One region of the Bacillus jepli genome, then DNA from elsewhere that is predicted to be linked to it. Evidence: riboswitches for the same ligand, from Rfam matches in the RefSeq annotation. Region 1 holds a riboswitch; the other holds the start of a gene.
What was found. A riboswitch is a leader RNA that binds a small molecule or an ion and turns the genes downstream of it on or off. The one in region 1 is predicted to bind cobalamin.

Region 1 (3,503 bases):
GAAAGACGATTGGATAAGCTTCGTGAGGACTTCATCGCAAATGTTTCACATGAGTTAAGAACACCGATAGCTATGCTACAGGGTTATAGTGAAGCGATTATGGATGATATTGCAAGCTCTGAAGAAGAGAGGAAAGAAATCACGAAGGTCATCTACGATGAGTCACTACGTATGGGAAGACTTGTCAACGAATTATTAGACATAGCGAGGATGCAATCAGGTCATATTACCTTGAATAAAGAACATGTTGACTTCGATTCGTTTATTAACCGAGTGATTCGGAAATTTCAAGGTTTAGCTAAGGAGAATTTAATTACTCTAACTGCAACGAAAGAAGAAGATATAGGTGAAATTTCCATCGATCCTGATCGTATTGAGCAAGTATTTACAAATTTAATTGATAATGCTATTAGACATACCGAAGAAAATGGTAGAGTCGAGGTACATGTAACAGGACAAGATACATCTATTAAAGTAGATATCAGGGATACGGGGTCTGGAATTCCAGAAGAGGATCTACCGTTTGTATTTGAACGTTTTTATAAGGCGGACAAAGCAAGAACAAGAGGTAAGTCTGGTACTGGATTAGGACTAGCTATTGTAAAAAACATTATTGGTGCCCACAATGGAAATATTTCTGTTCACAGTAAACTGGGCGAAGGAACGACATTTACATTCGTTATTCCTCGAAACAGTGAGTAATTTGAAATTTGGTGACGAAGATTCTTGTTTCATAAGAAACATTTTCCTTGTAAACGAATCAGCCTTCTTGTAATATAAAGAAGGTTAACAAAAATATAATAAAAAATCAGAATTATAGGTGTCTGAGGATAAAATTAATCTCAAGGACTTAATAGGGAATCTGGTGTGAATCCAGAACTGCCCCCGCAACTGTAAAAGTGGACGAAATGAGAAGAACCACTGTATGAATGGATGGCAAATGCTGTTCATTATATGGGAAGGACTCAAAGTAGAAAGAAGCTAAAGTCAGTAGACCTGCCTAATTCGATCGCATTTAATTCTTCGGGGTGTGGGAATTAACAATAAAGCTTCCTGCTTTTTTGTTGTTTTTCCATATGATTAACAAAGCTCACCCGATGTGGTGAGCTTTTTCTTTTGGTATTTCGTGCTTAGCACATATATAAACTATCTAACATAAAGGGGAGCTAGAACATGAAAAAATTTATAGTTATTTTACTTGCATTAGGATTATTATTTGGATGTAGCAATGAACAATCCACAAACGATTCTACAAACAATAACAATGCATCAGAAACAGTTAAAAAAGAAGAAAAAGCTGAAATAGTAACTGTCGTTATCTCGAAAAACAACGGAGAAGAAATCATCGAAGAAAAAGAACTCGAAATTGAGGCAGGAAAAGAAACGACCTTAATGGATATGATGCTAGAAAACTTTGAAATCGAAGCTGATGAAGCTGGTTTTATTAGTAGCATTAGTGGAGTTGCAGCAAATAATGAAGAGAAAACCTATTGGCATATTTCCGTAAATGGTGAGGATGCAATGGTAGGAGCAAAAGATATCGAAGTAGAGCCAGAAGACAAGTTTGAATTCGATTTACAAACATGGGAATAATGAATTTATCTGTAAAAAACCTAACGTTCTTATCAATGTTAATCGCATTATCGGTTGTTGGGCGAATTATGTTTACATTCCTCCCAAATGTTCAGCCAACGACTGCCATTATCATCATAGCAAGCTTGTTTTTAGGACCAATTTATGGAGTGGTGGTAGCTGTATTAAGCTCGGTATTATCCAACCTTGTGATGGGGATGGGCTTATGGACAGTTGGGCAAATCTTTGCATGGGGGATCATTGGTTTAATAAGTGGAGCATTACGTAAATATCGCGACCGAATACCGGTTGTGGTCCTAGTTATTTATGCAGTGTTTTGTGGTTTTCTCTATGGACTTGTAATTTCAATGCCCCTTTATTTGTTCTCCGGTAAGTTTTTTGCTTATTACATAGCTGGACTACCATTTGATATGAGTCATGCAATCGGGAACGGAGTGTTTTTTCTTATCCTGTACCCCATTTTAAGACTATTATTCTTAAAAAATGTAACAATCGCAAAGTAAGGAAGAATATTTCCAAAATATTCTTCCTTTTTTTATGAAAACATACTATATTGGGAGTGTAACTTTTTTAAAAAACATTCGACTAATGAAATGAACGGGAGGATTTGCAAAATGGATTCCTTATTTGAGGAACTATATGAAAAGTATCATCACGATGTCTTCTCCTTCTTATTTTATATGGTAAAAAATCGTGAACTGGCTGAAGATCTCGTTCAGGAAGTTTATATAAGAGTTTTAAAATCATATGATAGATTCGAAGGAAAAAGTAGTGAAAAGACATGGCTATTTTCAATTGCAAGACATGTTGCGATTGATTCATTTCGAAAACAAAAAGGCTGGAAACAAAGAATTATGGATTCATTTGATTGGAGCCGCCAAGAGGTAAAAGATTTTGCTCCACTTCCGGAAGAAATAGCCTTACAAAATGAGCAAGTCCAGATGATGTACCGGTGTTTAGAACGCTGTACGACCGATCAACGTATGGTCCTAATTTTACGTTATATTCAATCTCTTTCGATTGCTGAGACCGCTGAAGCTCTAGGATGGACAGAAAGTAAAGTAAAAACAACTCAACATAGAGCACTTAAGGTCTTAAAAACGTATATGGAAGAATCTGGTATAAAGGAGGGTGTAGAAGATGAAAAAATCAGAGTGGAACGATGAACAACTAGAGCAGATGCTATCGCAAATGCCAAGAATGAAAGACAATCGTAAACCACAAGAAATTTATCAGAATATAACCCTTAAAATGAATAAGCAAAAGAAAAAGGTTTGGATGGTTCCAACTATTGCATCTGTTGCAGCAGCGCTTCTGTTATTCATTTTAGCTCCTTCTTTCATTAATAATATGAATAGTTCAAGCTCCGACTCTGCTAAAATGAATAGAGAAGAAAAGAGTATTGCTATGGATATTAATAAAGAAGCAGCATCAAACGATAAATCAGTTAGCACAATACAAAAAGCTGAAGAACCAAAATCAGATGATGAGGTGGGGATTTTTTCTTCGGAGGAACAACCTAATCAAAGCTATGCAGTTAATAGTGTAGGTAAAAATCAAGTATTATTAACATATGGGGTATATTTAGGTGGTGTCATGTTTCCTACCTTCGTATCAATCGTTGTTGAATCAGATGGTCAGGATGTTATAGAACAATGGCAGAAAAACATTCCACAGGTAAATGAATTTATTCGTCAAAATGCGGAATGGGGCATTGATGAGCTACCAGAGTCCTATTTTGCGGATTTTTCAGAAGTTGAAACAAAGGATTCTGCAAAAGCCGTAAGGGTAGATGTAAATAACACAATTCATACAGATTCATTTGCATCTGGTCAAATGGAAGAGTTTACCCATGTAATTAATTCCTTCCGTTATCTGGTAGAAGATTATCAGCATGCTGAACTTTTTCA
Region 2 (3,503 bases), 1.4 Mb from region 1:
GCTCCTTTTTCCTTGGCAAGCTCCATCGAGGATTGTATTGCGTAATAGGCAATGTCCTCATACAATATATCAACCAATTGCACAGCCTCTTCTGATTCCCAGTAAATCCCCTTTTGTGCTAAAAGATGATGCCAGCCAAATGTTCCTAATCCCACCGCGCGAAACTTTTTATTAGTGATATCTGCTTGTTTAACAGAAATGGTATTTAAATCTACAACATTATCGAGCATTCTCACTTGGATGCGGATTAATCGTTCAAGTACATTTTCCTGAACTGCCCTTGGTAGATTAACAGATGATAAATTACAAACCACAAAATCACCCGGTTTTCGGATGATCACAATATTTCCTTCATCATCCACATACTCCTTTGTAATCGCGGTTGCTGACATATTTTGAGCAATTTCCGTACATAAATTACTGCAGAAAATCGCTGTTCGCCCTTTTCCTAGCAGATGTTTGTTCGGATTTTGACGATTGACTGCATCACGATAGAACATATATGGTGTTCCTGTTTCTAACTGCGCAATCATGATACGAGCCATGACATCCATCGCTCGATACGATTTACGTGGTAGTATGGGATGATTGACGGCTTCCATATATTTTAATGTGAAGTATTTTTCATCCTCTTCATCATAAAAATCTTCAAGTCCTAATAGATTTCCATTCTCATCCTTCCAGCCCATGATTTGCTTTACTTCATGTGGACAAAAGGTATGCCATTCCCCAATGCTTCTTCCATTTTCATCTACTTCTTGTAGCTTTTTCATAAATAGATCTGGGACGGAGACTCCCGTAAAAATATCATGGGCCTTACGGCGCTCATCCCCATTATTCGTTTTTAAATCTAGGAAGCCATTCATAATGTCCTTATGGAATAAATCAAGATAGATTGCAATTGCTCCTTGGCGTTGTCCTAATTGGTCAACACTTACTGCTGTATCATTTATTAGACGAATCCATGGTACAACCCCAGATGAATTCCCTTTAAACTTTTTAATATCGGAGCCGAGTGCACGAACCTTTCCATAATAGACACCTATTCCGCCTCCATCTTTTGATAATCTAGCAATGTCCCAGTTATTTAAATAAATGCCATCAAGTGAGTCCTCAACTGTATCAATAAAACAAGAGGATAACTGACCAAAACTCTTGCCAGCATTAGATAAAGTTGGGGTTGCAACGGTCATATACAGATTACTTAATGCCCAATAGGCTTCCTTGACATACTCAATCCGCACATCCCTTTTTTCATGCTGCATTAATGTCATAGCAATGATCATGAAGCGCTCCTGTGGAAGTTCGTAAATATTCCGTTCATAGTCCCTGGCAAGGTATCGGTCTGCCAATAAAAATAACCCGATGTATGTAAATAAATGATCTTTAGTAGGATCGATTATCTTTTCTAGTTCAAAAATCTCATCTTTGGAATAGGAGTTTACTATTTCACGAGAATAGATCCCTTTGTTCGTTAGCTCTTCAATTAACTTATGAAAGCTCCCGTATTTTAGGGCGCTTTTGTAATTCCGACTCGTTGCAGCTTTTTCATAGAGCTCATTTAAATACAGATGGGCCGCTAAATAAGTCCAATTTGGCTGGTCCATGGCAATTCTGTTTAGAGAATAAAAAAGTGCATGTTGGTTTGCTTCAAATGTTGAGAAATTCATCCCTTGCAGATTATTTTTTAGTTCGGTTGTATCAAGCTGATATGCCTTTTTAGCATAATCAAGCGAGTGCAGAACTGAATCTAATTCTCCTTGCGTTGTGATATTCAATTTATTTCTCTCCCTTATCTATTTTTTCGTTAAACAGAAAAAATCCGCTCAAACGAATTGAGCGGATGAAACGATAACATCAAGAGAGCATAAAAATAGAGCCCACCTGTCGCCACCGTTTCATCTTCCCAATCCCCGAAGAAGGTGAAACATCTTAAGAAAAGACAGGTCTCCTGACTTATGCGTCACTCTACTTTGAACCCTTCCCATATAAGTCATACAGTGGTCTGTTCATTTCGTCAGCAATTACAGTTGCGGGGGCAGTTCTGGATTTTCACCAGATTCCCTTTTAAGCCTACACGGCATCTTTTTCTCAAGGCAAAACACAATATGTAGTTATTTAAATTAAAAGTCTATCAATATATGCTATTAAATTTATGATAAGTGAATACTGCACTTTTAGCAAGACAAATTTTGACAAAATTATTTCTCGAGAAATAATACCATATGCTCTTCGCCACGATATTGTCCGTTGTATTTCATTGCTTTTTTATCAACAGCAAATGTTTGAAATCCTAACTTTTCATATAATTGCTTTGCAGGTGTATTTTCAGCATCCACCGTTAAATAAAGTAGCTCAATTTCAGGAATACTTTCGGCCACTTTGATCGCTTCAGTTAGTAAAGATTTTGCAATTCCCTTTCCTCTGTTTCCATCATCAACATACATTGCTACAATATTAGCCCTATGCCTGATTTTTCGACGTGTTTCCCTTACTACCGTTACCATACCAACTAATTGTGCTTCTTCAAATGCACCATATGTCAAAATATCTTCAGATTGAAAGCTTTTCTTGTATTCTTCGATCGGGTTTTCCTTACTTATTGCTTCATCATACGTGACTAAAAACGCATCAGGATCAGTTGTTAATGCTTTTAGCCGTAGCTTCCAATAGCCCTCAGCATCCTCTGGTATAAGCTTTCTAATATTCATATTATCCCTCCTAAGAACATTTGTTCTTGTGTTTTTTATTTTCCTTAATTATAATGGTACTTAAGGGAAAAATATACAAAAATGTATGACTTCTTTAGGAAATAGAAAACATAGTGTAGCGCATAAGAAATTTTAAAAGGAGTGTTTTGTGAATGAAAGGACAAGCAACACCGTATTTAATGTTTAACGGAAATGCCAAGGAAGCTTTGGACTATTACCAGGAAATATTTGAAGGGGAAATTTTGGATGTTCAAACATATGCTAAGGCGGGTTATGAGAACCAAGAGTGGGCGAATGATAGACTCATCCATGGTAAATTTAAAAAGAATGACTTCTTATTAATGGTATCTGATGATTCTCCAGACCAAACAGTTACTATCGGAAACAACATCTCGCTTGTAATCGAATTCGAAAGTGAAGAAGAGATTACGAAAACGTTTAATGATTTAAAGGAAAAAGGAACAGTATTCATGGAATTACAGGATACCTTCTGGGGTGCCAAATATGCTAAAGTAAAAGACCCATTCGGGATTATTTGGGATTTAAACTTTGAAAAACAGTAAATGTGAATATCCCCCCAAACTTCTGGGGGGGATTTTAGATTATTGTTTCCATTCGTGTTTTAACAGACCATAAAAATACATATCAAAACGCTTGCCGTCTCGCTCTAGGAATTCCCTAGAAGTTCCTTCCCTGACAAAGCCAAGTTTTTCATATAAAGCGATGGCTCTTTCATTGTACTGAAATACGGTTAATTGAATTCTGTGCAGATTTAATTCCTGAAACGAAAAT

Region 2: linked by a shared signal. The riboswitch ahead of ABC371_RS21815 (ribonucleoside-diphosphate reductase subunit alpha) and the one ahead of ABC371_RS14940 (DUF4430 domain-containing protein) in region 1 are both predicted to bind cobalamin.

Annotation. Positions count from the first base shown of each region.
Region 1 is NZ_JBDFMO010000001.1:2,927,987-2,931,489, forward strand. Features, by position in the region: gene ABC371_RS14935 (ATP-binding protein) at 1-702, shown strand, start outside; cobalamin riboswitch at 802-1,018, shown strand; gene ABC371_RS14940 (DUF4430 domain-containing protein) at 1,174-1,593, shown strand; gene ABC371_RS14945 (ECF transporter S component) at 1,593-2,096, shown strand; gene sigX (RNA polymerase sigma factor SigX) at 2,208-2,759, shown strand; gene ABC371_RS14955 (GerMN domain-containing protein) at 2,734-3,503, shown strand, end outside.
Region 2 is NZ_JBDFMO010000001.1:4,279,062-4,282,564, forward strand. Features, by position in the region: gene ABC371_RS21815 (ribonucleoside-diphosphate reductase subunit alpha) at 1-1,772, opposite strand, end outside; cobalamin riboswitch at 1,925-2,103, opposite strand; gene ABC371_RS21820 (GNAT family N-acetyltransferase) at 2,202-2,711, opposite strand; gene ABC371_RS21825 (VOC family protein) at 2,864-3,274, shown strand; gene ABC371_RS21830 (GNAT family N-acetyltransferase) at 3,314-3,503, opposite strand, start outside.